DNA from 4 places in the Carboxylicivirga caseinilyticus genome. Region 3 is predicted to be linked to each of the others. Evidence: riboswitches for the same ligand, from Rfam matches in the RefSeq annotation. Region 3 holds a riboswitch; each other region holds the start of a gene.
The links. Region 3 has a riboswitch for cobalamin ahead of ACRD62_RS11240 (TonB-dependent receptor). Riboswitches for the same ligand answer to the same signal wherever they lie in the genome.
Positions count from the first base shown of each region.

Region 1: it holds a riboswitch for cobalamin, as region 3 does, so the genes downstream of both, ACRD62_RS07470 (cobyrinic acid a,c-diamide synthase CobB) here and ACRD62_RS11240 (TonB-dependent receptor) in region 3, are expected to answer to the same signal.
Region 2: it holds a riboswitch for cobalamin, as region 3 does, so the genes downstream of both, cobT (nicotinate-nucleotide--dimethylbenzimidazole phosphoribosyltransferase) here and ACRD62_RS11240 (TonB-dependent receptor) in region 3, are expected to answer to the same signal.
Region 4: it holds a riboswitch for cobalamin, as region 3 does, so the genes downstream of both, ACRD62_RS19055 (TonB-dependent receptor plug domain-containing protein) here and ACRD62_RS11240 (TonB-dependent receptor) in region 3, are expected to answer to the same signal.

Region 1 covers NZ_JBNGOX010000010.1:96,379-104,790, reverse strand. The annotation lists gene ACRD62_RS07500 (hypothetical protein) at 1-221, opposite strand, end outside; gene ACRD62_RS07495 (MarR family winged helix-turn-helix transcriptional regulator) at 412-1,110, shown strand; gene ACRD62_RS07490 (MCP four helix bundle domain-containing protein) at 1,155-1,748, shown strand; gene ACRD62_RS07485 (putative peptidoglycan-binding domain-containing protein) at 1,759-1,950, opposite strand; gene ACRD62_RS07480 (hypothetical protein) at 2,217-2,411, shown strand; gene ACRD62_RS07475 (TonB family protein) at 2,500-4,794, opposite strand; gene ACRD62_RS07470 (cobyrinic acid a,c-diamide synthase CobB) at 5,069-6,430, opposite strand; cobalamin riboswitch at 6,540-6,750, opposite strand; gene ACRD62_RS07465 (TonB-dependent receptor plug domain-containing protein) at 6,861-8,412, opposite strand, start outside.
Region 2 covers NZ_JBNGOX010000061.1:10,813-19,224, reverse strand. The annotation lists gene ACRD62_RS21225 (SusC/RagA family TonB-linked outer membrane protein) at 1-1,619, shown strand, start outside; gene ACRD62_RS21220 (SusD/RagB family nutrient-binding outer membrane lipoprotein) at 1,635-3,161, shown strand; gene cobU (bifunctional adenosylcobinamide kinase/adenosylcobinamide-phosphate guanylyltransferase) at 3,292-3,801, opposite strand; gene cobC (alpha-ribazole phosphatase) at 3,802-4,374, opposite strand; gene ACRD62_RS21205 (adenosylcobinamide-GDP ribazoletransferase) at 4,374-5,156, opposite strand; gene cobT (nicotinate-nucleotide--dimethylbenzimidazole phosphoribosyltransferase) at 5,230-6,264, opposite strand; cobalamin riboswitch at 6,354-6,544, opposite strand; gene ACRD62_RS21195 (SUMF1/EgtB/PvdO family nonheme iron enzyme) at 6,857-7,690, shown strand; gene ACRD62_RS21190 (permease) at 7,792-8,412, opposite strand, start outside.
Region 3 covers NZ_JBNGOX010000019.1:23,496-31,907, reverse strand. The annotation lists gene trpB (tryptophan synthase subunit beta) at 1-1,042, opposite strand, end outside; gene ACRD62_RS11250 (YncE family protein) at 1,308-2,426, opposite strand; gene ACRD62_RS11245 (DUF5074 domain-containing protein) at 2,617-3,699, opposite strand; gene ACRD62_RS11240 (TonB-dependent receptor) at 3,720-5,660, opposite strand; cobalamin riboswitch at 5,739-5,998, opposite strand; gene ACRD62_RS11235 (sulfite exporter TauE/SafE family protein) at 6,120-6,809, opposite strand; gene ACRD62_RS11230 (FixH family protein) at 6,820-7,263, opposite strand; gene ccoG (cytochrome c oxidase accessory protein CcoG) at 7,284-8,412, opposite strand, start outside.
Region 4 covers NZ_JBNGOX010000047.1:32,825-41,236, forward strand. The annotation lists gene ACRD62_RS19025 (CHAT domain-containing protein) at 1-167, opposite strand, end outside; gene ACRD62_RS19030 (hypothetical protein) at 505-1,293, opposite strand; gene ACRD62_RS19035 (ABC transporter substrate-binding protein) at 2,140-3,030, opposite strand; gene ACRD62_RS19040 (cob(I)yrinic acid a,c-diamide adenosyltransferase) at 3,037-3,579, opposite strand; gene ACRD62_RS19045 (ABC transporter ATP-binding protein) at 3,652-4,491, opposite strand; gene ACRD62_RS19050 (FecCD family ABC transporter permease) at 4,484-5,488, opposite strand; gene ACRD62_RS19055 (TonB-dependent receptor plug domain-containing protein) at 5,498-7,411, opposite strand; cobalamin riboswitch at 7,527-7,721, opposite strand; gene ACRD62_RS19060 (family 43 glycosylhydrolase) at 8,254-8,412, shown strand, end outside.

The sequences.
Region 1 (8,412 bases), on a different contig from region 3:
AATTCAGAGTTAAGCGTGACTGCATTCTTAGGAATATCTTTATTACTATACTTTTTACTAAGCATTACTAGGAGATATAACCTATGTAGACTTGAAGCTGGTATATGTGATTTACCTACATCTTCAGAAATAAGATTAAATATTCTACCATAATCTTTATATGTCATCACTTTCTTTGTCCAGAAAGAAAGGCTATCATTATTTATATTCTTCTTTATCATACCCAAAATTTTAAATCTTCCTTCTTTATATAGTACATAATCGCATGCGACACTATTAATATCGGATACGATGCAAAGATATATCTATTTTTTAATTACTAAAGCACTTTAATACAATAAAGACACTTTATATGTCGGTTTCGATGTATTCGAATATTTAAGTATATTTGTTGAAAAGCACTTTTAAAGAATGGGTAGATACGATATAATAAAACAGTTAATTAGTTCATGGGAACAATTTGAATCAGAATCATTAGAGGAACACAATTTATTAAACTTTTCCGAGTGGATGATTGAACAAATCAAAGAGAAATCCATTTCAAATACGAAACTAGAAAAGAAATTTGACCATAAATTGAAATCTGAAACTGAATATTTTTTAAGTCTGATGGATGTAAAAACACAGTTTCAGGAATATGTATTGCGCATTGCCAGATTTGAAGAGTTTTATATTAGGAAGTACTTAGTTGATCTACCATTAAACTCTAGGCTAGAATATTTATTTCTTTACACTATCAAAAATCTTGAAAAAGCAAAAAAGACTGATCTAATTAACATACACCTTGTTGAATATACAACAGGAATGGATACCATTAGACGTCTTGTAAGAAATAAATTTATAATTGAACTTCAGGATGATGAAGATAGACGTGCGAAGAATTTGGCATTAACAGAAGATGGCAAAATTTTATTAAAGAAAGCAGATAAAAGAATGGAAGAAGCCAGAAATGCTTTTCTTGCTTGTATTAGTCCAAATAAATGGAAGAAAACTATGCCTGTTCTAAGAGAAATCAATGATTTCCATAATAACATCTATATCAATCATTACGACAAACCCTATGCCGAACTTTCAAACTTAATGGATTCTTTAAAACACATCCATAAGTAATACCCCAAAATATATTAATTCAAGGTTAATAAATCAATCATAAGATGAGTTTATACAAAAAAATTAAATGGATCGCTAGTGTTTTATTAATATTTATAATAGTTCTTACAACAAATCTAATTGACCGAGATAATTATAATCGTCTCAGGGATTCTGTAACTACAATCTACGAAGACCGAATTGTTGCTAGTGATTTTATTTTTGAGCTATCAATGCTAGTTCAAGAAAAAAAGACAGCGTACATTACTAATGATACCCTATACCTAAAGAGAAACAATGTAAGAATCAATCATAAAATAACTGAGATATTGGTCAAATATGAACTAACAAAATTGACAATATCAGAACAAAAGTTATTTGGACAGCTAAAATCAGAATTTGAAAATCTTAAGTATTTAGAAAAAAATAATAAAGTTTTAGATCATATTAAGCTATTTGAAAGTATTGATACTATCTCTCAGTATCTATTTGATTTATCAAAAGTGCAACTTAATGAAGGAAAGAGACAGATGATAATGAGTAATAAAACGATGGATGCAATAAACATTTTTACTCGTCTTGAAATAATTTTCTTAGTATTTTTAGCCATACTTATTCAAATAATCATTATTTACAACCCAAAAAACAACGAAGATTAAAAACTCTCTCCTAATAATCTAGCTTATTAAATTTAATTGATTCAATCCTTCTCAACCAACCCTTCAAAAACTTAAGGTTTTGCCCCTTTTGTGCAATCGTATAGTAATAATGGATTCGAATAGATTTTATAGCATTAAATAATGGTTCTGGAGAACAGGGGTTAATAGTAGTAATGGGTTTTGAACCAATAATTCCATCCAGTTTTAAATATCGAAGAATTAGTTAATAAATTTTAAGTACTGCAATCGGCAAACAACCGTTAATATCAGACCGGTCAAACTGATTTATTATTTTTACCTGATTTTATGCCTCCAATTTTAGATATACGTGTAGTCTTTCTTTCTAAAATCATTTTAAATGGAAATGGCTAATAAAAGAATGTACTCTAGGATAATTTACCAGGCAAGTATTTCAGTACAGTTCAAGATGTAAAAAGAACAAAAACTATTGGTATTAATAAGTTAACAGTGGAAGGATCAGGTCAGGTTGTTGCAACTGATAATGGAGATCCAACCTGTTTCACTCCTTTCCCATCACCTGAAAGAAAGGCTTTCAGCGGATTGTTTTTAGGAATAGTTAAAGCAGATGGCGAAGGTGAAATAAAAGTAACTGCCACAAGTGAAGGATTGGAAGCAGCAAAGGTCATAATTAAAGCTGAATAAACGGAATCTAATTTTATAAATAGAAAAGAGCTTAACGTAATTGTTAGGCTCTTTTTGTGAACTTAATCATTTATTAATAACCCAGCACTTATTGATCAAGAGTAAATCTAACAGGAACCGTAAAACTAGTCTTAACAGATTTACCCCTTTGTGCCCCCGGAGACCATTTTGGCATTAATTTAATGATTCGCATAGCCTCTTCATCCAGTTCTTTACTAACACTTCTTAGTACTTTTACATCAGTAACAGATCCATCCACATCAATGGTAAAACTAACATAAACGGTTCCACTTATACCATTTTCGGCTGCACTCTCAGGAAATTGAATATTGCTGGTGATAAAATTATTCAGAGCAGCTTCCCCACCTGGAAATTCAGGCATCTTTTCAATAATTTGAAATACGTGAACAGAAAAATCTTCAGAACTATCTGTATCATAAAACTCTAATTCCTCATCTAATTCGCAATCATTTAAAACAACCAGATTGCTTGCAACTGCAAAGTTACTAACTCGATCGGGTAAAGGAAGAGGTTGTCTAATTGTAATCTGACTTTCTCTTTCAATGGATTGAACCTCATCAACGGCTATAAATGATGTGTATTCAGTTAATAGATTATATTTCTTTCCAAGCGAAATAAGCTCCTCTTTTAATTTATCGTCGTAGTTCAATTTATTATAATCCGACAAATAGCGGATTTTCTCTCTTGCCCACAAATACTTTAAAGAGGTATTATCAGCATTACTACTTTTCTCAAATTTTAATATTCCTTTAAATTCCTTTTTACCCGTTTTACCATTGATATCTAGTTTGCCAGCTGCTTCTCCTTTATATTTACCACAAATTACCAGGGGTCGTTCAGCAAATAAATCAGGCATCTTCTCAGGAATTAAATCATAAGTATTAATTCCTTCAAAATGATATTTAATATCAGTTAGAACAGGTTGAGAAACATAGTTAATGAAACGATCTGCAGCCAATTCCGCCTCTTCTTTATTAATTGCTTTAAAAGGCTCACCACATCCTACATGAGCCATTCCTTCAATAACATAACGATTTACACTTGTACCTATTCCAAAGGCAAAGAAATTGGATTGATCAAGGTTAGTTTCAATAAATTTGAATGTTTCTTTCTCAACATTCACATATCCATCTGTAAAAATCAGAAAAGAACGTGAATAACCTTCATTAGAATTCAATCCCATTGATTCTTCCAGTGCATGAAGTAGCTCTGTACCACCTCCACCATTTTTCTGATCCAAAAAAGTTAATGCCTGAACAATATTTTCTTTTGATGCCAAAACCGATTCCTTTGAATAAACCTCAGATCCCCCCGCAAAATAAACGATATTAAACAGGTCTGTTTCCTTAAGCTGAAGGAGCAGTTTTTTTATCAACGATTTTGAAACATCAAGTGGAAAACCATTCATAGAACCCGAAACATCAACAATAAAAATATACTCTCTGGGGGTTAACTCTGTTGGTAACACACGTTGAGGAGGTTGCATAATTGCCAGAAAATAATTTTCTCCCTTAGGATCTTCATAGAGCATTATGCCTGATTCAATTGTTTTACCTGCTAAACGATATTGCATTATAAAGTCTCTGTTTCCACCTTTTAAGTCCAACATGTTCAAGGTTGCTGTAGATGGATCTTTAAAATCTATCTTATTTTTATGCGTGTCACACTTTATATCTTTAATTGAAATACCGGCATTAAGAGTTATCTTCAAATTTAGATCTGACACAGGTAAAACACTTGATTTCAGGTAAGGATTAGCAACCCAATTATCTGATTTGTCTGATTTATTTAAATCATTAGCATATCGGGGACCAACAACAGTTGGATAAACAAACTCATAAACTCCACCTTCTGGCGAAAGTAATTCGGTATAATTCAATTCAACTTCAACCTTTGCTCGTGGGTATATATTCGCTATTTTCATCCGGAATACATTGGGTGTTTCCTCCTGCAGAAGAGAAGCTATTCTACCCTCTTTGCGAGCCTTCTTATACATATCACTTGCTTTACCTTTTTCTTCCACAATAGCATTGATCACCCTGTCATTCACTTTCATCTTCATTTCATAAACAGAAGCCTTTGTTGAGGCCGGAAAAACGTAAATAGCTTCCAGTGTATTTTCCCCATTATTACTGTATTCCTGATGCACCTTAACATTTGCTATGACACCAGTGATATCAACATCAACTGTAGTTGATTTTAATGGCAGCTGATCTGTTTCTTTATCTTCTGATAACACAATGAAATAAGGCGATGATGTTTTGTCAACCGGTGCAACTTGAGCATTGATCCGGCAGAAGGAACCTGCTATTATTTGAAACAGGAATAAATAAATGAGCCTGTGATTAATCTTTAGTTTCATCTCTTCAGTTTTAAGTTGAACATATCAACCTAAAACCAACTCATATGCCAGAATAATAACTTGATAAAACCTACACTCCCATAAATATCACTAACCAATAGAAAATGTGCCACTTATAAACAACATTAGTAAAATATCTTATAAGTTGCACTAAAACATTTAAGTAAAAACATTAATAGATGATTGCGCCCTTTGGGGCGTTAATGACAAATAAAACGTCATAAAGAAACTAAGTTGTGAAAAAAATACACCAGAATGAACTGTATTTTACTTGTTATTTAATTAAAGTGCTCTCATTTTTACCTTTCCACAACTCAACTATCTTTTCAAAAAACTGAAAATCAGAATAAAAGTGATTATGAGCATATCCAGCCAGGCAGTTTTTATATTGCAAACCACAATTCCAGCTTTGTTGTTTCTCACTTTTATTTAATTCATATTCTTTCAGATAATTAGCTTCCTTTATATTTTCAATTAAATCTGAGTGATGAAATTCGTGACATCGAGTTGTACTACCTTCATATTTTAAATCTGCGTAACCAAATCGTTGTAAGCGTTTTGTCATTTGAACCGATGTATTAAAAATACCCACCATTTCATTTTCAGAACCATCTAATGCTATGATCTTTTCAGTTAGATACATAAGTCCACCACACTCGGCATAAACAGGCAAGCCCTCTTCAACCTTATCCTTAATCAGGCGCATTAGCTTATTATTGTCAGACAGCTGTTGTGCAAAAACTTCAGGATATCCTCCACCTATATATAAAGCATTACACTCAAACGGTAATGATTCATCATACAGAGGACTGAAAAAGTATAGCTTTGCTCCCAACTCTTTTAACAATTCCAGGTTATCCTGATAATAAAAGCGAAAAGCTTTGTCGTATGCCACACCCAGATGTAAATCAGAGAGATCAATTTTGGGCACTGAAAAGTGAACATTTTTGTTGAATTCAAACTCTGAAATAGCTGATAAGGCTTCTAAATCAATGGTAGTTTCCAGAACATCTGTTAATTGTTGCACTTTACTTTGTAAATCCTCAACTTCTTCGGCTTGAACCAATCCCAAATGACGACTCTCCAGCGAAAAATCTTTATTGGAAGGAACATATCCCACACATTTTACACCACACTCCTCCTCAATTATTCCTTTCAGAAAAGAATAGTATTCTTTACTAGAGCAATGATTTAAAATCACTCCCTTAACATTTGAATGAATCCTGTAATTTTTAAAACCACTTACAATTGCACCAACAGACTGGTACAATCCTTTACAACTAACAACCAAAACAACCGGTAAATTCAGTCGTTGACTCAGTTCATATGTACTACCTTTCAAATCAACACCCAAACCATCATACATACCCATTACACCTTCAACCACAGCTATATCCTTACCTTCAGAATGTTTCTGAAACAAATGACTAACAGCATTATCAGGAAGTAAATAGGTATCCAGATTATAAGAAGGCGTTTCGAGTATTTTCTGATGAAATAAAGGATCGATGTAATCGGGCCCGGTTTTAAATGGGGCTACCTGATAACCCTTGGCTTTAAGCAACGACATTAATCCAATTGAAACAGTCGTTTTTCCACATCCGCTATTAGTACCTGCAACAATAAACCCTTTCATTTTTAGCTTTAAAGTTTTGATAATTATTAATTCAAGCTTACTTCCATTAATACACTTATTAATGAAAAAAGAAAATGAAGTCACAGATGGTTCATTTTGCTTTTATTCCCGAAAGCTTTAAGTAATGGCAGGTCTTCCGGCTTATCCTGTTACTGAAGCCTTCCCGTTGTGCAGAGCAAAACAGTGGCAATGGTTTTCAATAACATTTAACGGACTTACGGCTGCGGGTACAGCTCCGGATTATTCTTGATTGAAGCACCGGATTCCCATATTAAGGCATTCTCTGAAAGAGAAAATCCACCAAAACGCCCCGAAAATACAAATTTAATTGTGAAAAGAATAACATGAGTAAATTAGTGAACAGGTCTCATTCGAAAGAAAAAAAATCCGCGAAGTCTGTAAAACAAATCTTCGCGGATCAAACTTAAAATTACGGATTGGTTATTTTAATTTCTTCACCCTTTTGCCAGTCTTTGTGTTCTTTGGTGTAATACAAATAGGCACAACTTGCCGGAGCGGTATACGTACCAGCCACCTCGGCTTTTAAATCAAGATTAATTGTTTTAACAACAGACGAAGGCATTTCGCGATAATACAAAACAAGGTAATTCTGATGTATTTCGTAATAATCAAATACATTCTCTTCCTGCATTTTTTTCAGTTGCCAGGGCTGAACTGATAATCCTGATGGAATACCCACCATAGTGATTGTCATGGGTAAGCCCGATCTGGTTTTGTTCTTCAGCTGAACCGATAAACGAACCAGATCATTTATCTCACATTCCGATTTCATCAGGTTAGTTTTCAACTGAACCTTACATTTCTCTGATGAAACAGGAACTGTTTGCATCCATTGGGCATTAGCCGTAAACGAAAGTGGATTCCTGACTCCTTTAAACTCCAGATTAAATGTTTGCACTCCTGATGACAGATACTGTTCAAGACTATCCAGAATAATTAATTTATCCTCAGCACTAATTTTGCGTGTCAGCATCTCCTTATTATTTATCTTAAGCACTAATGATCCGTTCTCAGGCATCTTATTTACAATGCCTGCATATTGCGTAATGGCTTTCAAGGAAAGCACCGTTGCCTGTGTGGATCCAAAACCTCCAAAACTACGTGCACCCAAAATATAGTCCATTAACGTAAGTAACTCCGTAAAATACTCATCACCGTTTTTCATCAATGCCATAGCCGAAAGAGCTGCCGTTTCAACCTGAAGTGATTTACCCCAGGATCGAACTATCGAATGATTGGATTTTAAATCTTCTACTCTTCCTTTTTGAAGCTTCTTGATGATATAATCTATGAGTTGTGTAGCTTTTGCCTGATCTTTTCTATTCAGACAAGCATTTGCCATCAAGGCCATACGGTATGCATCTTTGCTTCTCATAGCCTCTTCAAAAGCCGTGGTAAACTCAGCTTCATAATCCTTAATCGGAAGACCTACCTCAGAAAAAGCATAAACCATATATGCATTGCTTACCTCATCAGAAGCACCTGAAAAACCATATTTTCCCTTATTAGTATCAAAACCACCTTTACCATTTTTTCTACTTAACAGCCATACAATGGTTCGTTTCAACATTGTATCATCCACACCATTGTATACCTGCTTCATATCGTAGAATTCCATCAACCCAAAAGCTGTTAACCCTTCGTGTGGAGGTGTTTTTCCAAACCACTCAAAACCGTTCTCCTTTGTTTCATAACCAGCTAGTTTTTTATAACCTTCATCAATGAATTTTATGGTTTTAGCTCTCAGTTCCGCATCAACATTAGTTGTTTCTTCAAGATATTTCAAAATGAGCACATTCGGATAGGTGGAAGCACTGGCCTGTTCAAAACATCCATGTGGCTGACGGATCACCGACTCAATTCCATCCATCACTTCGGCTAAAACATTATTATAAACCGAAATGCTCATATGTTCACTCTTATTTACAGCTGAGGATAAATCAAAACTGAATTCTGTTTGG
Region 2 (8,412 bases), on a different contig from region 3:
CAATTGGTTCTCAGTCACAATCATATTATAATATTGCTACTAGACAAAGAACTGAGCTGAACCTTGAAGGTAAATTAAACTTTAACAAGAAAGTTAATAATTTAAGTATTTTGGCTTCTTTAGGTGCAAATCAAAGAAAACAACATTATACTTCTATGATTGGCTCGACTGATGGAGGTTTGGTTGTTCCAGGGCTTTATGATTTGAATAACTCAGTAAATGCTCCAACAGTAACTGATTATTTAGAGAAACAGTTAATTAATAGTTGGTTTGGATATGTAAGCTTTGGTTGGAATGATATGGTGTATTTAGATGCATCTATTCGTCAAGACTTTGATACATCTCTTCCAACAGAAGATAATGTATATACTTATCCTTCAGTGTCTTTGAGTTATATTTTATCTGAATCATTAGATTTGTCTTGGTTAAACATGGCAAAATTAAGAGCTAACTATGCAAAAGTTGGTAATGGTACAAATCCATATAATGTGGAAACATTATATGCAGTTGGTACTCCTTTTAATGGTTCTCCTAGTTTTTCTTTGCCTACAACATTAAATAATCCAATGTTACGTTCAGAAAGTACTTCAGAATATGAATTTGGTATTGAAGCATCTGTACTAAACAATAGACTTGGGATTGATTTAAGTTACTATAATAGAGCTACAGAGGATCAGATTGTGCCAGTAGACGTTAGTGCTTCAACTGGTTTTCAAAGCCAATATATAAATGCAGGTAAAATCGAGAACTCTGGTATTGAAATGGTATTAACAGGTACTCCTGTTAATATAAATGGTTTCCGTTGGGATATAAGCCTTACTTATGCCAAAAACAAATCAAAAGTTCTTGATCTTCCAGACGGACTTGATAAAATACAAATTGCTCGTGCTCCATTTGGAGGTGCTTACGTGAATGCATCTGTTGGAGATCCATATCAAATGCTTTGGGGATATGATTTTGTGTATGATCAGAATGGAAGTAAAGTTATTGATGAAAGTACCGGATTTTATGCTACAAATGGTGAGTTAGTGCCAATTGGGTCTGCTTTACCAGATTATAATATGGGTATTAGAAATGCTTTTTCGTATAAGAACTTTGATTTCTCTGCTTTGATTGATATCCAAAAAGGTGGTAATTATTATTCTTTAACACATATGTGGGCAATGTACTCTGGTATGGATGAAAAGACAGCTATGGCTACTTCAAATGGTAATACTATCCGTGAAGATGGAATTGTTCTTGATGGTGTTATTGCAACTGCCTATGATAATGATGGTAATGTAACTTCTTCACGTGCGAATGATATTAATATATCGGCTGTAGATTACGGTGAATATCATTACCATGGAAATGGAACACCAAGTGCGACTAGTATTTTTGATGCTTCTTATGTGAAATTAAGAGAGATTACATTAGGATATACCTTGCCACATATTACTTCTTTTATTCGTAATGCAAGAGTTTCAGTTTACGGCCGTAATCTTGCAGTTTGGGGCTTGGGTAACAAAGGAATTGATCCAGAATCGACTGTTGGTGGATCAGGTAATGTTCAAGGATTAGAAGGTGGTATTATGCCTGCTACACGCACATTTGGACTTAACTTGAATTTAACATTTTAATTTAATTTGATTATCATGAGAATATATAAATATATTACGGTTGTGGTGTTTGCCGCTGCGTTAACTGCTTGTGGTGTTGAGTACTACAGTAGTCCTAATGCTGCTGCAATTGTGCCAACTTCGGGCATCATGAATAGTGTTCAAAAAAGACTTATGGATGATACTCGTGATGCATGGTTATCGGGTCGTCAAACCTTGCTTTGGGTCCAGTATTGGGGACAGATAAATTATACTGAAGAGGATAGATATCAATACAGAGAAACGGTTAATGAAGCTGCATGGAATGATCTTTATGGTCATGCTATGGATCTAAAAAGTATTATTGAATTAAATACAGATGAAGCCACCAAAGGTGATATGGAGGCATATGGTCCTAATGAAAATCAAATAGCTGCAGCAAGAATTATGTTAGCTTATATTTTTCAATTAGCTGCTAATCAGTGGGGAGATATTCCATATTATTCATATGGCAGTGATGATGCTGATTTTCAAGGCTTATCGTTAAGAGACAATGCAGTTATGGCACCTGTATACGCTTCTCAATCAAAAATTTATGCAGATATATTAAAAGAGTTAGATGAAGCTCAGGCCATGATTAATACGTCAGCAACAATGATTGAAGGTGATAGCTTTTTTGATGGAGATGCTGTTCAATGGAAGAAATTTGCAAATTCTTTAAGGTTAAGAATTGCAAATCGTATTAAAGCGGCTAATAATTCATTAGCAACTCAGCATATAAATGCAGCAATTTCTGCTGGAGTTATGGAAGGCAATGATGATAGTGCAGGTGTTACATATACAGCTGATAATGATGCAAATTCTGCTCCTATGTATTCTGCTTTTTATATTAGTAATAGATTAGATTTTGCACCATCAAATACATTTGTTGAATTATTAAAAGGAGATAGAGGTCCTTTTGGAGAAGATCCTCGTTTAGGCATTTATGTTGATCCTAATGCTTCAGGTGAATATGTTGGTATTCCTGTGGGTGCGGCAAGAGATGTTGTAAGTGATTTTAAATGGGAATCATTGCCTGGAGAAGCGATTTTAGACTCAAAATATACTGAATACTATATGGAATATTCTGAAGTATGTTTCTTATTGTCTGAAGTGAATGGTTGGGATCAAGATTGGTATGAGGCAGGTGTTGAAGCTTCAATGGAAAAATGGGGTGTTCCTGCAGCTGATATAGAAGCTTATATTGCAACACTTCCTGCAGCTAGTGAAGAAACGGTATTAACACAGAAGTATATTGCTTTGTATATGCAACCTCAGGAGGCTTGGGCGGAATATAAAAGAACTGGTTATCCAACAACTTTTTCTAAACCAGGAAATGAGTATAGTGTAATTGTACCATTAGGTGATGGAACAACAACAACCTTTACTTATACTTTCACCACTTTAGTTTCAGGTCTAACAGATTTACCCACAAGAGCTAACTATCCATTAGTTGAAGCTAATATCAATTCTTTAAATTATAAGAGTGCTGGTGATGCAATTGGTGGAGATGAAATGGATACAAAATTATGGTTTCAACCATAATTTTGAAAATATTAAACTTTTAAGCTGTGGTGGGACGTAGATTAAAGGTTTAGTTGTGTGAGGAAGGGACGTTGTGAAGCGTCCCTTCTGTTTTTATATGTGTTAAAGTAAAAACAGAAGAGGAGAAAAGTTACTTTATTTTTAACTGTATTCCGGAAACCATTAAAAATACTTCGTCTGCTTTTTGAGCGATGTACTGATTCATCCAGCCTTGTAGATCAGTAAATTTTCGTTGTAAGTCATTTTCAGGCATGCCACCAAGACCAATTTCGTTGGTAACGAAGATAAAGGTCGTATCCTGTTGTATAAGATTATTGAATTCTTCCTTTGCTTCAAGTAGTGATTGGTCAATGTCGCTCTTATTATCAAAAAAGAAATTGGTTAGCCATAGAGTTACACAATCAATCAAAACAATTTTGTCTTCCAGGCTGTGTTTTGATAAATGCTTTTCTTCTTCAATGTTTGTCCATTCAGGACCACGATCATTTTGGTGACGAACTATGCGTTGACGATGTTCATCATCCCAAATACGCGATGTTGCCAGGTAAACAGGATTTGCACTTAGTTTTAATGCCAACTCCTGGGCAAATCGACTTTTACCTGAGCGTTGTCCACCTGTTATAAGTATTATTTTTGTCATCTATCCCTTTAAAAATTCAACCTGATGATAGCCTCCATCGTGTATTGTGAGTTTAATAACACAGCCATAGTTCAGATTTAGATTGAAAATATTTTCGGGTGGAATGGATAAGTATTTCATCAATACAACCCTTATTACTCCTGAGTGTGTAACAATAGCAATTTTGTTGTGAACTTTTTCTTTCAGTATAGAGAAGAATTCATTTATCCGACTGATTAACTCTGAAAACTTTTCACCATTTGGTGGACTCTGATTAATGAAATCGTTTGACCACTTATCAATGCTCAATCTTTCGATTTCTTTCCAAGGTTTTCCTTCCCAGTCGCCAAAATTGAGTTCCATTATTCGATTATCAATCTGGATATATACATTTTCAAACAAATCGTTGGCTAACTTTCTACAACGTATTAACGGACTTGAGTAAACATCGTCAAATTGCTTGTGCAGAATTGTATTTCTAATTTGCTTAAGTTCATCTTCATAACTATCAGTAATATCCAAATCAAGTTGACCATAACAGATACCTTTTTCAACCTTTGGAGTGGTATGACGAATTAAATAGATTTCCTGCATCAGTTAAAAAATGAAAAATGGTTCGATTGTTGAAATAACGCAACTAGGCAAATGTAAATTAAAAGTTCGGTTGTTTGTTGAATGGTTCCAAGGCAATCACCTGTATATCCTCCTATCCATTTTTTAAAGTATCGTTCCAATAGTAATTTACTAATTATTAAAATTGGGATAATAACAAGAACTTTAAAATCCATTAAAAGAAAAAGAGAAGGTATGGTTAGGGCAAGTGCAATAAACAGATCTTTAGATTGCAAAGATTTTGTTATTGGTTTCGATTTACTACTTTCATCTTCGCGCACATAATCAAGACTATGCATAGTCCATACAGCCATAAAGCGACTAATTACATGAGCTGTAATTAACGACAAGGCAATGATGTCTGAAGGAAGGTCATTAATTGCTGTATATTTTGTTAACAAGAGAAGAATGATTCCAATGGCTCCATAGGCTCCAATACGGGAATCTTTCATGATAGTCAGAATTTTATCTTTCGTCCAGCCTCCTCCAAATGCATCGCATACATCTGCAAATCCATCTTCATGAAAAGCTCCAGTCAGAAGGATACTTGCAGCCATTGATAACAAAATTGATAATGACTCGGGCAGAAAGTAAGAAGCTGAAAGGTATACAAGAGCTGATAATCCTCCCACAAAATATCCAACCAGAGGAAAATAACGATTACATTTGTTCAGATTATCCTGTGAAAATGCAATGTTAAAAGGGATCGGTATTCGGGTAAAAAAACCGAATGCAGTTAATATAAGGTTGAATTGTTCCTTCATGGCTATTATTAAGTTATAAGATAGAAGAGAAATAGGCTATTAGCCAATAGCTATCGGCTAATAGCTTATAGTGTTATCTGTTACTTACGCCCGCATCAGCAAAGCTACTCATCTCATTAATGAAGGCAACCGCAGATTGAATCAATGGGTATGCAACTGCTGCTCCGGTTCCTTCACCAAGGCGCATGCCTATGTTTAAAAGGGCATTTGCACGTAAATGTTTAAGCATGTATTGATGGCCTTTTTCATTGCTCTGATGCGTGAAAATGCAATAGTCCAGTATTTGTGGTTGCATTGCGTAAGCCGCCAGTAAGGCTGATGTTACAATGAATCCATCTACCATAATAATCATATTCAATTCGGCTGCTTTTAACATGGCTCCACAAATGGTAGCTGTTTCAAAACCGCCAAAGCAAGCCAAAATTTCTAATGGATCAGTTATGCTTTTGTGTAAATCAAGAGCTTTGGTTATTACATCGGCCTTGTGCTGAATGCCTTTGTCATCCAATCCGGTGCCTGCACCACATGCATCAATTGGTTTTACTTTGGCATATTTACACAAAAGGGCAGAAGCAGAGGTTGTATTGCCAATGCCCATCTCACCGAAACCAATTATGTTGGTACCTGTTTGATGTAATTCTGTAACAATATCAGCACCATTTTGCATTGCTAGGCTACATTCTTCTAATGTCATGGCTGGTTCAACGGCAAAATTACGTGTTCCTTTAGCTACTTTTTTGTTTATTAATTGATCATTAGCTTCAAAGTCGTAATTAACACCGGTGTCGGCTACCAAAAGGTTAATCTGATGTTGACGGCTGAATACATTAATTGCTGCTCCGCCAGCAAGAAAATTCATTACCATTTGAAAGGTTACTTCCTGCGGAAAAGGACTAATCCCTTCGTGGGTTATACCATGATCACCCGCGCAAACTAATATGGCCGGTTGGTTCAGCTTCGGATGTAAAGTTTGTTGAATGCGACAAATTTGGGCGCCAATGGTTTCTAATTGGCCCAATGAACCCAACGGTTTTGTTTTACCGTTAATTTTTTCAGTAATTGCTTGATCTAATGTGTGATCAATACCTTTGATTTGAATCTCCTGCATTGTTTATGCATTAAAAGTTAAACAATTATCTTCAGGAGGGAAGTGGAAAGAATTAATAGCACAAGCGTGCGCATCTGACTACTTTACCCCGAAGTTTATATGCTAAGGCAGGTATTCTGGCTCATCCCTTATCAAATAACGTCTTCCCGAATAATCTAAAATTCAGTGACATAATGTTATTGACATTGAGACTTACAGCTGCGGGGACAGCTCCGGAATATCATCTTACTGAGCACCGGATTCCCTATTATGCTTGCGCACCTTAGTGATGCAAAAGTAATAAAAAGATTTGGACGTAGTGAGGTTAGGATGTGTAATGGTCGATGTTTGTGTAGACGATTGAAGACTCAGGATAGTAAGTAGTGCCGCAAGGATAGACAGTGAACATATCAAGTAAGATTGGTATGCAATGAGATGAATGTTGTTTATTACATTACCGTGGCTTATGTTCATGTTTCAAAACTCAGTTTTTAAATGAATCAATACGGGACTTGATATCAGCATTTTAATTTAAAAGAGAAATAAGCAATAAATGTTAGATTTAGGAGTTCTGAATATTACATAATAATTAAACTACAACATTATTAAAACTATGAAAAAAATAGTCATTCTATTAATGCTTTTTTGGTCTGGTTTGACATTGGGGCAGAGTAAATTAAAAAATATGACTTTCATTCCAGCTGGTGAAATAATTCTTCAGGATGAAAATTCAGCAGATAGCAGAGAAGTAAAAGTTAGTTTGCGTTCCTTTTTTATTAGTAATGAGATTACGAATAAAGAATTCAGAACATTTGTTGATTATTTGAAAGCACACCCTGATGGAAATCTTGAATGGGTGGATTTGAAATCGAAACCCTTTGAAGAACTAAGAAAAGACTTGAAATCGTATATTGTCTCATGCAAAATGGCAGATGTTTTATCGAATCTGATAGATACTTTTGCAATGGCCAATGAATATCCAATCAACAGTGAAGAGTATACACTATACCAAAACTATTTTACCGACAAAAAATATGACGATTATCCGGTAGTTGGGGTTACCAGGCAAGGTGCAATGTATTATTGTATTTGGCGAACAACTATCGAAAACAATGAATTGATGAAAAAAGGTAAACCAACCCAAATGAGCTATCGGTTAGCAACATTGCCTGAGTGGTATTGTGCTCAACAATATTGTCCTGGTCCATCTGTCAAAAGCAGTAAGGTTGATAATGTGAAAAGTCAGAAAGTTAAAAAAATGGAAGTTCCTAACATGAATGGGAATGTTTCGGAATGGATTTCGAGCAGTAATGAGAATGGTGAAAATATAGCAATGGGTAATTCCTGGAAAAGTGGTGACGATAAGCTTTTAAAGACTTTTAAAGACAAGAATGTTCGTGAAGGGTATATTGGTTTTAGAATTGTAAAGGATTCAATTTATGAATAAGCACGACTGACTAGTTTTGTTTACTTGATGATATTTCAATAAAAAAGAAACCCTGCAAACAGATGGTTTAGTTTGCAGGGCTTTTATATTATTATCGAGTTTTATGCTAATCCTTTATACGAATAACCAAGGGATTCAATTGTAGATTCAACAATTGCATTATCTTGTTCAGAGGCTTCCACAATAACACGATTACTTTGTGGGTCAGCTTCAACAGAAGCAATGCCATCTAATTTTCCTAGATTTTTTTCTACGCTCATTTTGCAATGACTACAGGTCATTCCTTCAACAATATAAGTTGTTTTAACAGTAGGTTTTGCCATGGTAAATGATGTGTTAAAAACAGGAACAACAGGCGCTCCTGCCGATGGTTTATTGTTGTTATTAAATATGATTGATTTTGAAAGTCGTTCCGTTTGAATTGTGGCTTTTTTTAATCTTTGTTTTTTGAGATATTTTTGAATATAACCATTCACTATTAAGGCAATAAGGGTGATGGCTGATAGTAACTGAAACCATTCTGGTAATAGCTCATGTCGATGCCCTTCGTGCATGGCATGTTCGGCTAGAGTAAACCATTCACGGGGTAAAAAGGCATTTATCAAAGTACCGAAAACCATAGCTCCCAAAATTATTGAACCGAGGTAGGAGATAAGCGTTTTTAATCCAAATACTTTTTGAATGATGGTAATTGTGGCAGCATTGGTTGCGGGTCCTGCCAT
Region 3 (8,412 bases):
AAGCATCAATCGCTTCTTTATCTGTAATAGTTTCGTATTTAACCCTTTCAATATCCTTTAAATAGGAATGCTGAGGTCCAACACCTGGATAATCCAGACCACTTGCAACGGTGTTAACTGCTGCTGGTTCTCCTTTCTCATCCTGTAACAGATAACATTTAAAACCATGTATCATTCCAGGTTTACCCAATGAAAGAGTAGCAGCATGATCTCCGGTTTTAAAGCTGGTACCTGCAGGTTCTACTCCGTAAATACTTATATCGTCCTGTAAAAAGGCTGTGAATAAACCCATTGCATTGGAACCACCGCCTACACAGGCTACCAGGTTATCAGGCAGTTTACCTGTTAATTCCTGAAACTGCTCTTTTGCTTCACGACCTATGATAGACTGAAAATCACGGACCATCATCGGGAAAGGATGAGGACCTACCACTGATCCGATTGCATACAATTGATTTACAGGGTCCTGAACATACGCATCAAAAGCAGAATCTACCGCCTCTTTTAATGTCTTTAATCCATGAGTAGCCGGAATTACCTTGGCTCCCAATATTTTCATGCGAACTACATTAGGATGTTCTTTATAGATATCCACCTCTCCCATATGAATATCGCATTCTAATCCAACCAATGCAGCAGCGGTAGCTAAAGCAACACCATGCTGTCCGGCACCTGTTTCGGCAATAATTTTCTTTTTGCCCATTCTTTTAGCCAGAAGGGCTTCACCCAGACAGTGATTAATTTTATGAGCTCCGGTATGGTTAAGGTCTTCGCGCTTGAGGTAAATTTGGGCGCCACCCATTTTTTTGGAAAGATTTTGTGCATGGAACACTGGGGATGGTCGTCCGGTGTAATGTTTTTGAAGGTAGTATAACTCTTCTTTAAAAACCGGATCATCCTTAATTTTTTCATACGCATCAGCAATTTCCTGCATAATTGGCTCCAGCATTGGTGGTACAAAACGCCCTCCATACTCACCGAAAAAGCCATCCTTATCAGGCATCACTGATTCGCTTAACTGAGCTTTGTTTAAATCGTTCATATTCTTATTTGTTTAAAATAAAAAAACCGCAGGCGGTAACCTACGGCTTTATAATCATATTGTAAGTTGGTCCGCCTAATGTATTATTAAACGACGCCAAAAAGTATCATGGATTAAATTATTCATATTTTCATCTTAGGTGAAACAAGTATAATTAATAAAATTTTAATCTCAAAAGCTAAAAACAATATATGCAAATTCATTTCATCATAGGGTATAAAAAAACCCGCAATATGCGGGTTTTAATAAATTACAAAAAATTTCTTTAGTAAATATAAGTAGTAAAAATAGGATTAATACCTACTTCATATTCCGAATCTAATACATATTTATCATCATCAAGTGTAAACACCAATAACTTTCCGTTGCCTGTTCCATTCTCCAGTAATCCATACAAATAACTTTTTGTATGATCAAAGTCGATTCTGTTTAATGCAACATCGCTATAAGTGCCAGTAATTGCTAACTGATCTTCCGTATTATCATCCTTGTAAACACTTCTGTAATATGTTCTTCCATGTACATAATAGATAAAACGTTTATCCTTCGATATTGCTAAAGCATTTGTTCCATTTCCTTCACTGTAACCTAAATCAACCATTAATTTTGGTTCGTGCACCAAACTATCAGTTACTATTTCATCAGTAACAAACTTTCTTTCGATTTTATACAGACTCTGGTTATTACCCGAGGCATCACCATCACAATACACCCAAATATTACGATCAATATCAACCACCATATCAACTGGCTGAACTCCTACATCAATCACATCAATTAATGAATCTTTGCTCATATCATAAACCGTAACAGTATTGCCATCCTTATTTTCACCACCACTGTTGGCTATATATAAGAATTTACCTGAACTGATTAATTTACCCGGACCTTCGCCAACTGGTAAAGTTGCAATTACTTCATGTGTATCTAGATCAATCTTAGCTATAATATTATCTTTGTCTGAATCTGCAACACCATTTCCACAGCTTACATATGCTGTTGTTTCATTTGCAAGTATTATATCATTTGGATTTGATAAACCATCGATGCTAGCTTCAACCTGAAAAGTCTCCATATTAATCATGTCAACGGTTCCTGATTGAGCGAATGAGATGTATCCCCGTCCATTTATATATTCACTGCTTCTTTTAACAGTAAAAGCGGTTGCTCCTGCTCCAAGTGTCTGTCCATTGTTTTTTTCCTGAAACAAGTTATTGGTAACCTCCATATTTTCAAAGTTGAAACGGCTAATTGTACTTGTTTCGCTGTTTCCTTTATTTAAAATAAAAGCACCTTGATAATCTTCAATTGTAGAGGTATCTATTTCGGTACACGATGAGATTACTAAAGCACCCAGGGTTAAGGTCAGAAATATTTTATTCATTTTATTCATCAATTATATTTTTCTTATGCATACTATTTGCCAAACGACCTCAAATATAATCTTCCTTTTTAAATTATCTGGTGTATCCATTGAATTTCTGAATCTGCTAAACAATATAAAATAACAAAGGCCTGCAAACGCAAGCCTTTATATAAGATTTATCAACTACTATACAAGTAGTAATCATATATTATTCAACATCAAGAATCCATGATGGTGCAATTCCTGTGCTAAATTCTTCCTGTAATTCGCCATTAGTATTGTAAAATGATAGTAGTCCATTTGCTGTTGTACTTTGAGAAACCATCACATAGACCAACTCTGTTTGTTTATTAAAGTACACACCATTAATACCACTAACTCCAGTCAACAAAGGTTCTGATTCAAAAGATTTTAATTCAGTATCAAAAACATAAATTCCACCACTATAATTATAGAAAGAATCATAACTACCTCCAACAACATAAATTTTGCTTTTGTCCTTATTAAATGACATTATAGAAGAATAATTAGAAGTAATACTAGATAATTCATAAGTTGCTTCCAAAGTTTTGGTTGTTGTATTAATGTATCCTAAACCAGCTGTTGTCGCACTTATACTATAAGTATCAGGTATGCTAACAAAAAGATTACCTTCGTCATCTTTTAAGAAATAAGAAGAAACACCTGGAACTCCTTCAATAAAGCTCACTTCTTCTGTTTCTAAATCAATCATACCAATTTTAGTATCATAGTTTAAGGCACAGAACAAAGTTCCATTTGCAATCACTAATCCTTCAGGACCACCTGGCATATCAATTGTTTTCTCAACTTCATTGGTTGTAACATTATACTTTGCAATATATCCCAATGAAGTATCGCCCCAAACATCACCACCCCAGCATGAGATATACAGATAGTTGCCTTCTCCAACACAAAAGCGTGGTTTTATTATATCGGTTGACACCCCATTACTGGTTTGTTCCAACGAAGATGCCTCAACAAAATATATTTCATCAACAGCATTTCCCATAAAGTAAATATCACCTTGGTACTCATATGCATATTGCGGTTTACCCGACATATCAACGCCATTTACTGCTTTATAAATCTCATTTTGAACTGTTGAATTCTCAAGGTCAATGTATGAAAGAGAGCCAACCGAACTTGAATAGCTACCATAATTTAAAACATAATGTCCGGTAATTTTTGCTTCTGGTGTTTCATTCTCTTCTTTCTCGCAAGATGCCAATAAAAAAGGCAATGCTAGAAACAAAACTAAGTACTTCTTCATCTTCATGATTAATGAATTATTTAAAATTTATAATTAATTGCTACTCTATAATTGATCTCAGGCATGGCATATTGATATTGATTCTGATATTGCTCACTCAATAGATTATTCACCTGAGCATCAAATCTTAACAAGTTATTTCCAAGGTTAAATTGATAGAAAGCAGAGCAATTTATTAGCTGATAAGCTGATAAATATTTACCTGCCTGATTGTAATATCTTCTTCCTGTATAATTACCATCCAGTATTATCCCTGCTCTTGAAAAAGTATATTGAATATATCCTGTTGCAATATATTTAGGTACATATTCCAGCTGTTGATCAATGATGTCGGTAATAAGATCAGATTCCTTTCTTACTGCAGGATTAAAAGTAAACCCTCCACCTATTTCAATTTGTTGTCTACCTAAATCACAATAGGCTCTTATAGTAGTTTCCAATCCTTTACTAATCACACGCATAACATTGTCGGCATACCAACCACTGCTTCCTTGTGTCCATAATAACCAATCATGAACATTCATATAAAATACATTGGTATTTAAACGAAAAGTCCATGTTTCATTATCTGAAAATAAGTAGCCCAGCCCCAACTCTGCACTCAAGGCATCTTCAGGTTTAATATTTCGGTTTCCTTCATATCCATCCTGCCCCCAGTATCGATCATTTAACGTTGGTATACGATATGCTCTTTGTATATTACCGAATAAATTAAGCGTTTGATTATTTTTATTGATTAGTCTCATCTCCAACCCCAAGGCAGGTGTAAAAGGAGCATTAAATCGACTTACAAATTGCTGTCTAAGGTTCAACGACAATTTCAACCAATCAATTGGAGTTGCTAATAAAGATGCATACAGAGAAGTTCTGTATTCTGAAATACTTTCATCGTAGGCATACACATCAGGTTTTATGAATAGATATCGTAAACCCAGTTGCATGCTTAACCAGTCTTTTTCCTTTTTTAAACCTCCTTCAGTTATCCATCGTTGGGTAGTAATTTTTTGTTCTTTACTACTGTAGTCAATATTATCATCAAAAACATAACCTCCTCCTAAATAAAAATTGCCAATATGAGAATTCTGATCATATTGAATCCAGGTTCTTATATTCTGATCTTCAATATATCTGGTATTAGGATTTGTATTTTCAGCCATATTTGGCTGTGCCTCATGTCGGTTTTTTGTCAACCAAATTACAGATGATAACATTCTGTTATCGTCCCATTTATAATTCAACTGCTGTATTAGATTAGCATTTTCTATTCGGGCATTTTTCTGCTTATCGCGATCATAAGATCTTGTTTCAAAATTATAATAGGCTGTATTTTCAAATGGGAAATCATTTTCCTTTTCGTAGTATACAAGACGTGTAACTGATTCTAACCGGCCATTACTTGCAAAAACTTTTGCTCCTGCCATATATTCACCAAAAGAACCCAGTGAAACTTTTCCTTCACCATTCACTCCGTTTTTAAATTTATTCTGAAGTTCAAGCCTTACATTTCCCCCAATAGAGCCTGAACCCAAGGTTGCAGAAGAACTACCAAAACTAATTTGTACCTGATCAAATAGAAAAACAGGAGCATTATTTGCATTGTAACTACCTAAAGTCTGAGAATTCAATTCAATGCCGCGAACACGCACTGATGTATGATTGTCTGATGTGCCCCTGAACCGAAAAGAGGCTAATCCTCCCGCGTCAGTTTTAATGTAAATAGGTTGATATCTTGAGATTAATTCAGTAAGACTTCCCTGTTCTACGGAGCTTTTTTGTAGCGGAGTAAAAGTTTCCTTCTTCGAACCAACCTGATATTGTTTAAGTTTAGTAACAACAACATCTACCGACTCTATATCATAGTGTTGTAAATAACCTGGCAATGAATCTTTAACCTCACCTTCAGCTTTTGTATCCATTATGGCCAAAAACACCAATAAACCAACTACAATAGTTTTAAACATTCACCAATACTTTATCAAAAAGCCGGTATCATAAAAGAAAAGGTAAACCTATCTTGTGTGATTGCCTAGCTCCCGAAGCTTAAATTAAGTTATTTGGCAGGTCTTCTGACTTATTCCGACTACAAACCGCCTTCCCGTTTTTGTTTCTTGTCTGATAGAAACTTATCCCCATTCGGAACCTTTTAAGGTAACAGTGGCTATGTTGGTTGTAGCATACTATCCTGATTATTTCAGGATCGGAACTTACAGCAGCGGGTACTGTTGCCGATTTTCACGGCATTCCCTATTATCTCAGAGTGCAGATATACACCCTTTGAACCAATCTGATCGCAAAAGTAATGGTTTTTTTTATGCTAAAGTATCTGAAACTAAATTATTTTCTAACCAGTTAGATTTTATATCCTTACCGTTCATATAAATATATTTCTTCTTGTGATGCTCAAAAAATAGCAACAATCATTAATGACAACAAGTTGGCTTACTCATATCCGGACTGATAAAAGGGATACCCAGATTCATTCCCCTAAGAATAAAGATGATACCTAAAATGATTATGAACACGGGAATAAACTTTTTAAGATGATAGAGGTATCTGCTTTTTATAATATCGGAGAAAAAAGCAACCGCGAACATCATGGGAAGCGTTCCTAATCCAAAGAAAAACATGGATAATACACTTTCAGCAAGAGTTAACGACAAAACAGCTTTGGATATTGCAACATAAACCAGTCCGCAAGGAAGAAACCCATTTAGAATACCAATGATAAACAAATTACCTATTTTTCTGCGGTTAAGGGAATCTCCTATTTTCTTCTTCAGTGTACCATAAATCGAATTGGTTATTTTATTACTTCCCTTGGGCAATTTTATTATTCCGGGAAGAACAACTGATAATATCATTATTACACCACAAACAATAGAAACTATATTTTGAATTCCCGAATGCTTGAGACCAACTCCCACAAAACCAAAGATCAAACCCAAGATACTGTAGGTTATAGCTCTGCCAATATTATACAAAAGGGCTCCAATTACTTTTTGCCATACTGATTTGACAGGCAAAGGAAGTGCCAATGCCAATGGACCACACATTCCAACGCAATGCAGACTGCCAAAAAAACCAATTACAAATCCTTCTAAAATACCCATGATAGTTAGTTTAGTCTATAAATAACGGAAGTTTTGTAAGATATTCCTGATTATTGGCTCCCCATTCAATGATAACCTCGTATTTACCGGATTTGAAATTCTCTTTATCAAAACTAGCGATAAAAGCAGTATCCAATTGTATTTCCTTTTCTATGTCTAATCGTTTATCGGATGGACGATAAATATGAATACTACCGGTTATTTCATCAGGTTTATCTGTGATCTTAGGAAATACTACTGCTAAATTTCCATTTACTTTAATATTGACTTTATCAGACAATGCATTGTAATTTTTCAGTTTTTCAATCTGGTTCTGATATTTCAATTCCTTTGGATAGTACTCATCGGTTACCATATCAATGCGTTCTCTGGTTGTGATATAAACCAAGGATAAAAATCCGGTAATACCTAACAGAATAACAACCACTAAACCGTGTCCCCAATTAAATTTCATATTAATATTATTATTAATGATTAGTTAGGCCCTACAAAAGTTGATTCAATTGTATCAATCAATTCATCACCATCATATATCCCAATCATAATTTTCGTACTGGCACCGTTCAATTGTTCTCTTGATAATTTCAGTAAAAAGGCCCCCTGAAGCTTTTCCTGTTCTTTTATTTTCATCATATGTCCCGCCAATTGCACTTCTCCTTCAGGAGAAAGTAATTTGATTGACAGGTCAGCTTCTTTAGTGGTTTTATTAACAATCTTATAATTATAAATGTTGCTAATACGTCCATCATCCAGGGTTTGATATAATGATCCTTGCACCCTCAAAATGGTTGTTTCAAAATCTGATCGTAGATTAAACAGTACAACTAAAACTCCGATTAATGCAACCAACAAGGTGGTATATGCAATAACCCTTGGAGTCCAACGAAACTTTTGTCCATTTTCTATATTGTTTTTTGAAGTGATCCGGATCAATCCCTTTGGTAATTTATAACGTTCCATCACACTATCACAAGCATCAATACATGCTGTACAATTGATGCATTCAAGTTGAATACCATCTCTAATGTCAATTCCGGTCGGACAAACAGTTGTACATTTATGACAATTAACACAATCTCCTTTACCAACAGCTTTACGATCCTCATCTTTACGCATCGGGCCTCTGTTCTCACCTCTTTTGTAGTCGTAAATTACAGTCAATGTGTTATTATCCACCAAAGCACCTTGTAATCGCCCATACGGACAAACCAAAGAACAAACCTGTTCACGAAAAAATGCAAAAACAAAATAAAATGCCGCAGTAAAAATCATAAGTGCAACAAACACACTAAAATTTTCTGTAGGAGAACCTTCTATGTATTTCTGAACCGTTTCAACACCCACAAAATATGATAACATGGTGTGTGTTATAACCAGAGAAATCAATATAAATATGGCATGTTTCAGACTATTACGCCAGAACTTATCAAAGGTATCTTCTCCGTTGTTTCTAATCCGTTGCTGATCTCCACTCCCCTCAATCCAATATTCAATTCTACGGAAAATAAGTTCCATAAATATTGTTTGAGGACAAGCCCAACCACACCAAACTCTACCATAAACAACAGTAAATGTTACTATTGAAATGATTATAGAAATTAAG
Region 4 (8,412 bases), on a different contig from region 3:
GCAAGGTCTCTTGCTTTATAATAAGCATTAACAGCACCGACAAAATCCTGAGTTTGATATATTTTAATTGCATTTTGAAATTCATCAGTCCATGACTGGGAATTAGAATTAATAGTAATACATAATAGCAATAAAACGGATAATATTAATCTATAATTGGCTTTCATGTCTTATAGTGCTTTTCTTAGGCTAAATATAACTGTTTTTAATGTTTGAATAGGATATTACATTTTTCATCTCTTGGATTTCCAGAATTTACTTGCACACAACGGTGGCAATATGCGGAGGCTGGGATTTTGAAGCACTTTCCTGTCAAACCGTTGTGATTTTGAGTAAATGTGAAAAGGCTCAAATTGGCAATATCGCCCAGCTTATGTATATTGCGTGTTAGTGCCTGGCATTTGTTTGTATTTCAACAATAACCATTTATTTATCAATAGATTTAGAATGAAGTTTTATTATTAATTCACGAAAGTTCCTAGCTGAAACAGTTATAACTTTTTATTATGGTTTCCCAAAGAATATTTTATTTTGAGCCAAACCAATCTTGTAAATCGCGTAATTACTAACTGGAGCGGATAAATTTACTTCTGAAATCAAATGTTCAGATATAACAGTCATTGTTTTATCAGTGTAAAAGTTGACTTCAGAAATTGTCTGTACTGCTCGTTCATTATTGTTTTGATCAACAACTAAAATAGAATGCTTACGACCTTCTAGTAACTTTTGCATGGACCTACGCATCAAAGGATAGAATAACTCGATTTCCCCAACGCCATCCATTTCAAAATCTTCTATTGTTTCCTGATACCATTCCACATTAGATGTTGTTGAATTAATAATTGTAAGTTTAGAAAGTAGTTTATTACGAATAATTTTATCCCGATCTACGTCAACTATATCCATTGGATCTAAAACTGCACCAACTGCAAGATAATCACCTTCATAAGCTGTTATTTCAATTTCTGATTTTACATTTATATACCTTCCAACAATCCAGAAAAAAGGTGGAATAGTCATTGTAAAACTTACTTTGGCATGCCCAATGGCATCATCCACATTATCAGTAGTTTCGTAATTAAAAGCGCTGGTTAAGATACGTTGTTCTCCCTCTGTTGCTGTTTGATAATCCATACCATTAAAATGTAGGTTGGAAACACCACTATTTTGATTATAAACTTCTATCGAAATATTTTCATATTCTATTTCCTTTTCTTCTTGAATTGCTTCTTTATCACAAGCTGAAATGAACATTATAATAGCATAAAAAGCAAGGTATTTTCTATAATTCATAGTATAAAAGATTAAATTTTATATAAAGTTTTCATTCTATAGGATTTAAGACATAACATTCTACCTTAATAGATAGTGTAATATTACAAATATTTAATTTTTGAGTTTTAATATATTTTTCTTGAATTCTCATATTTAAATAGACAGTTCTATTTAGCGTCTAATTCTTTACAATTACATGAATCGCAGTATTTTTTCCTGTCTGGTTTATAATTAAAATATTTGCATATGCTTGATGTTTCGCTTGGCACTAACTACCTTATATCCACTATTACTATTTTATCTATATCAAATTGCTGTATTATAAGTACAAAAACATTTTAAATACTTATCAGCGTATTTAAAAAAGATATCGTTTATAAACGGATATAAAATTGTCAACCTTGGTTTTGGTGTAAATGGGGAGGTAATTGCATTAAGCTTCATAGTGTTTGGTTTAGTATTGATAACTACAAAAATAGCAGAATATGCCAATTATACTAATCAAACATTTATTAAGTTTAACAGTGATGAAGAAAAATATGCTTTTACTGCCCGGGAGGGTTCACTTTTCATGAGGGAAGGACAAAAACTATCGTAGGAAGGTAGAATAGGAGGGATTTAAATAAAAATATTGCCGCAGGATGCAAAATACTCCGCCAGGAAGGGGTAAAGTTGATCAGGAGAGGTGTAATAGTGGTGGTTTTTCAAAAAATATTAGCCAGGACGGGATTCCTTGCCCGAGGATGTAAAAAACCTTGGCGAGGATATAAAAATATGTCTCCGGGACGGAGAAAACCTCGCCAGGAAAGGTCAAACCTCGCCAGGAAGGGTTCTGTCCTGGAGAGGACAATAAAATTGAGGGTTTTAGAATTGCACCTGTGGATAAAATATTTCGGCAAAGACTCTAAGCGATTGATTGACCCGTGGTCCGTTTAGCTGCACCATATGTTGATCAACTGCATAAACACGATTGTTTTTAACGGCCTTGAGTTCTTTGTAATGTTCGTGTTGGCAAAAAGCCTCCAGCATGCCCGGCTCAATCAAAATAATATCCGGGTCTTTCTGCATCAGCGTTTCCAGGTTATAGTTCCAGCCGTTAACATCCTGAGCGATATTAATACCTCCGGCTAAATTGATCATTTCGGAGATAAAGGTATCTCCGCCGGCAGTAAAATCGCCGCCTTTGCCAAATCCCACCACATAATAAACCTGAGGTTTGGGCTGGTCGGCAGGTATCAATTCAACGGTGTGTTTCATATCGGCCTGTATGGCTTTCCATAACGAATCAGCTTTCTCTTTTTCGCCAATCAGGGTACCAACATTCATAATCAGATCGCCGGCTCCGCTAACTGATTCCTGACTCAGCAACCAGGCAAAGGGCATTCCTAGCTGTTCGATACGGTTAGCAGTTTCTTTTTTGAAATGAGTGGATGCCATCACCAGATCGGGTTTAAGTTTGATCATTACCTCCAGTGAAGGATCGATTAATCCGCCAATTGCCGGAATGGATTCTACTTCGGGTGGATAATAACAGTAGGAGGTACGACCCACCAGTTTTTTCTCTTCGTGTAAGGCAAACATTACCTCCGTAATGGCCGGAGAGCAGGAGATGATGCGTTGCGGTACTTTATCCAGCTTTAATTCTTTGCCATTGCTGTCGGTAAACTGAACCGATTTTTCGTTGCTGCAATTGTTTGAATGGCATGATGCTATCAGAATAGCAATCAATAGTATGGTAATGTTTTTAATCTTCATAAGGCATTAAAATTCGATACATTCCTGGGCCATAACCCCGTTTTTGTATGGGTGTTTAACATTGTTTATTTCTGAAACCAGATCTGCTTCTGCAATGATTTCAGGTAAGGCATATCTGCCTGTCAAAACCAGGTGACGTTCAGGGAAACGACTTCTCATCTGTCTTATCAGCTCAATCAATTCATCGGCTGTGATCAATGTCTCTTCAAATTTTTCAGGCAATGACAGGGCAATATTTATTTCGTCTAACAATATAAAATCATAACCATCAGCCATTACTTTGTGTTTAGCCAGCTCCCATGCCGACTGAACTGTTTCAACAGTATCTTCTTTTGAAACCGTCCAGGTGCATCCGGCACCAGCCTGGTAGTTTTCAACTCCTAAGCGGTTCATCATGTTTATTTCGCCATAACCCGATTCAGGTGATTTCATAAATTGTATGACACAGGCTTTTTTATCATGTCCTAACGTGCGCATAAGCATACCCAGGGCCGAAGTCGTTTTGCCTTTTCCGTTTCCGGTTATTACTATGGTTAATCCTTTGGTCATTGGATGTGTGATGTTTTGATGTGTGATGTAAATCTGGATTTCTAAAAGTCTAATGGTCTAACAGTCTATTGTCTAATGGTCTAACAGTCTATTGTCTAACCGTCTATCAGTCTTCTTCTTACTTTGATAATGAAAGATCAGGTGTGGTTTCATATCTTCGGAGCAAACCCATTCGGCATTCACCCTGAATACTTCTTTTAAAAGTGCCGGCGATAACACTTCGGTTGGAGTACCATTGGCCACAATTTTACCCTCATCCATTACCATCACATGGTCGGTGAATTCACTCACCTGATTCAGGTCGTGCAATACGGTAACAACCGTTTTGTTTTGAGTGTCGGCAATCTCACGCAACAGTTTCAATACTTCAATCTGGTGATAAACATCGAGCTGCGATACCGGCTCATCCAGAAACATAATAGGTGTATCCTGTGCCAGTGCACGTGCTATGATGGTACGCTGACGTTCACCACCACTAAGGGTTATTACTGAACGATGACGGAGGTTTTCGATATCAGTAAGCTGAAGCGCTTCCTTAACTTTTTGTTTGTCTTCCTTGCTTGGTCCGGTAATACCCGAATAATACGGGTAACGACCCATCATCACTACTTCTTCAACCGTAAAGTCAAATTCAAGCAAGGTGTTTTGAGGAACATAACTGAAATAATGTGCTTTGTTTTCAATTTCCTCCGGTAGGAAAATCTTACCAGATGATGGCTTTTTGATTTGCAGCAGCGATTGTAATAAGGTGGTTTTGCCCGATCCGTTGCATCCGGCTATACTGTAAAAACAACCTTTGTAAAGCTCGTGCGATACGGTATCCAAAATTTTTTCATTACCCACTTTGTAGCTCAGATCTTCGAAAGCTAGCACGATGGAGCGTTTTTGTAATTCCTTCTTTACTTTAAACATGGCGACGGCTTTTTTTGATTAGAATAAAGAAGAAATAAGGAGCTCCGAACAAAGCGGTTATGCTGCCAACAGGTAATTCGCCCGGTTGAACAAGCGTGCGGGCCAGGGTATCAGCTATAATCAGAAAAACACCACCCCATAAGGCAGATAATGGTAGTAATCGTCGGTTGTCGGCACCAATTAAGAAGCGCACCATATGCGGTACAATCAATCCTACAAAACCGATTACGCCACTGTACGACACCACAATGGAAACTGACAAAGCAGAAATAAGCAGGATGATGGCCACTTTTTGTTTAACATTGATTCCTAATGAATGGGCTGTTTCGTTTCCCATGGCCAGTAAATTCAGGTCTTTACAGTATCTGAAAAGCATCACCAGCGAAAAAAGTACCACCGGACAAACGATATAAATTTGTTTCCAGCTTATGGCATTAAATCCGCCCAGCATCCAAAAATAGATGCTTTCCATTTGTTCGCGATTAATCACCAGTAACAACGAAACAACGGCACCCAGCATTAAACTCATGGCAATACCGGCCAGTAACAAGGTGTTTTGTTCCGACTGTTTTAGGTTAAAGGCAAACCAGTAAACAATGGCCAGTGCAGATGCTGAACCCAGAAATGCAAAGAAAGGAATGCTGAACATGCCGGCCTGAAGTCCCAGAACAATGGCAATGGCTGCACCTACTGAAGCTCCGGATGAGATGCCCAGAACATAAGGATCGGACATGGGGTTGCGAAATACTGATTGAAAAGCACCACCGGAAGCGGATAAGGCCATTCCCGCAAGTAATGCCATTGCAATACGTGGCATTCTTATTTGTAATACAATCTGCCCAATTCCGGCATCAGCCTCGTTAGGGTTGAAAAAGCTCATCCAAAGCTGCGATAAAGAAACATTAGACGGCCCCAGGGTTAATGCTATAAAAGAAAGTAGCACTAACACCACCAGTGTTAGTGCTACTATCCATTTATATTTGGCAGATGTAATCATGCAATGAAATTAGTTTAAACTCAATTGAATGCCAAGTAAAAAATATCTGCCTGGCATTGGGTAGTATTGTCGGGTCTGATAATTTGTATCCCAGATATTATTGATTTTAAAGGTCAGTGCAGTTTCTACCTGTCCATCGAATCGTTTTTCGAATGACAGATTACCAATGTTATACTTTGGCATTAAAGTAGAATTGCTGGCTGATGTATATCGTTCGTCGACAAAACTGTGAGCGTAAATTAAGCGCAAACCTCTATATTCTCCAAATACGGCAGCAGCTGTTTTTGATTTAGGAACATAAGGCAGCAGATTTTCCGTGTCAGGATCAACGGCATCCTGGTTGGTATAATTAATGTTGCAACCAATGCTGGCTTTGTTGATTTTGGTGTTTATACCGGCATGTATTTCCAGTCCCTGAATCTCTGCTTTATCCTGATTAAATACCGTCCAGGTGCCGTCTTCAAGTTGTCCCCAGCTAATCCATTTTTCAAGGCTGTTTTTAAACCAGGTAGCCTGCACCTGAAATTCGGTTGAAGCAACAGTTTGCTCATAATGCAGACCGGCCTCATAGTTAAATCCGGTTTCGGCTTCCAGATTTGGGTTTCCAACCTGAGTTCCCCCCGACCAATATAAATCGTTGAAGGTTGGTATACGATAGCTGGTTCCGGCTTTTGCTTTGGCTGATAATCCGCCCACTATTTTTTGTGTCAGACCAATATTGCCAGTGATGGTGAAATCGCTGTCACCGGCTTTTTCGCCACGTCCGTTTAAAGTCACAAAGGTTCCGCTTTTTTTGTTCTTAATACCAAACGAAGTAAATGTGGCAAAACGATTGCGACCTTTTTCGCCTTCGTAAGAGCTCGATTCAGCTTTTTCGTAGGTGTAATTCAGTCCTAAATTCCACTTTAACCAGGGGGTGAAGTTAAGATCCAACTCCGCCTCGTTGATAGAAGAAAGTCCTGTTGTTTTGGTGGTATCAGAAGTAGATGGTTTTTGATAATTGGTTTCGGTAGAGAATAAAGCTGTTCGAACGGTAACAACTCCATTTTTAAGGGGTGCTTTCCATTCTGCTGCTCCACGTATAGCCTGGTCGCGTTGTTCGGCATCCGAAGTTTTTCCTCTTGCCATGTCGCGTACTGTTGGAGCAATTTGCTTATCCACATCCTGGTACCATAAATGTATGCTGATGTTTTGTCCGTTCTTCAATCGAAAATGATTGTTCGACATCACTCCAAACTGATGCATATTGGCATTAGGCAGGTCTTTATCCACGGTAGTTGTTACCCCTGAAGAAGTGTAATCTCCGGTAAACGGAAAGTCGTTATCGGCCTGCTGATAATAAGTGCGTAAAACACCGCTGTAATTTTTGTTTCCGTACTGAATACCTGAAGCTCCGTTGAATCGTCCAAAACTACCGGCATTGATGGTCATAAACGATTTTTTGGCTTCATTGTAACGGGCTTTGTTATTAAGATAAATAACACCGCCAACGGCTCCACTTCCAAAAAGGGCAGAGTTTCCACCCATCTCCATTTTAATATCATCGGAAAACAGTAGGGGAAGGGTTGATATGTCGGTGCCGCCATTGGCGATGCTTTGTAAGTTAAAACCATTCCATAGGATAGGGGTTCGGTTGCTTCCAGCACCCCGTGCATTAATACTGGATGATCCTGTTCCGTAAGCATCAATGTTCATGGGAGAAAGGAATTGTAAAACTTCATCCATGCCCAGTGTTGATCTTTGCATTAAAAGTTGTTGATTAGGCTGATAAACAGTGCTGCCAGCATTGAAATTGCTCAAACGGTTTTCGGTGATGTTCACCTCAGTTATCACAATTAATGTGTCGGTTGATTGGGCAACTGGCTTCAAAAATGCCATGCCTGATAAAAAGCCACCAATAAGGAGACGTTTTAAATAATTCATTTTACAAATAATTTATTCAATGGTTAAACTATTTGTAGCAGTTAGGAAAATGGAGAAGATAGATAGATTTGTCTAGAATTACCTGTCTGTCTCTTCGCTTTTACTCCCGAAAGCTACGATACCTTTGACTATGGCAGGTCTTCTGACTCACTCCTGAAAGACGCCTTCCCAATCGCGTGAAACGATCAGTGGCAAGTAGTGCCTTTCATCAAAATGGAGTTTACAGCAGCGGGTACTGTTCAGGATTTTCACCTGATTCCCTTTCAATCCGATTTGAATGACCGGATTTACCGTAATCGGTCGCAAAGGTAGAAAAGATTTTTAATGCGCAAACTTAAAATATAAGTGTGTGGTATATTTTATAAAATTATCAGGCTATAATAAATGTGAAGGATTTGTTATTACTGATTCATCACTAATCTATTAACCAACTTCAATTGCGTCCTAAATAATATTTGATAATGAAAGAAAGCTACTGTGTATAACAGGCCTCAGTTGGCGAGCAAAAAAACAAGGTTGAATTGACGATTAAAAATCGTTTACTGTTTGAGTTGAGCGTAGTCAACGAGTTTAAACGATTTCAGTCAATTGACCGTAGTTTTTTTAGTGAGACAGGTGTAGCCTTGATTTTCTTTGCTTCGTTTCTTGCATCAAGGCAAGAAATGAAGTCGGGTTTGGGCGAAGCGCCAATTTGAAAAATAATTAGGACAGAATTGAACCAACTTCAAGAAAAAGTTTTGGATTATTTATGGAAATTAATGTAAGTTGGTAATCTCAAATATGAAAAAACCAAACGACCTCATTGAATCAATTTTAAAAGTTTAATTAAATCCAAATTAGCAATGAACCGGATAAAGAATGCCTTACGTTTAGCCTTACTGTTTGTTAGTTCACTTGTATATGCTCAGGATCCGATACCTCAAACCTATTGTAATCCGCTTGATATTGATTACACTTACATGATTTATAACTCCGCCTGGAATATTTCTTATCGTTCGGGA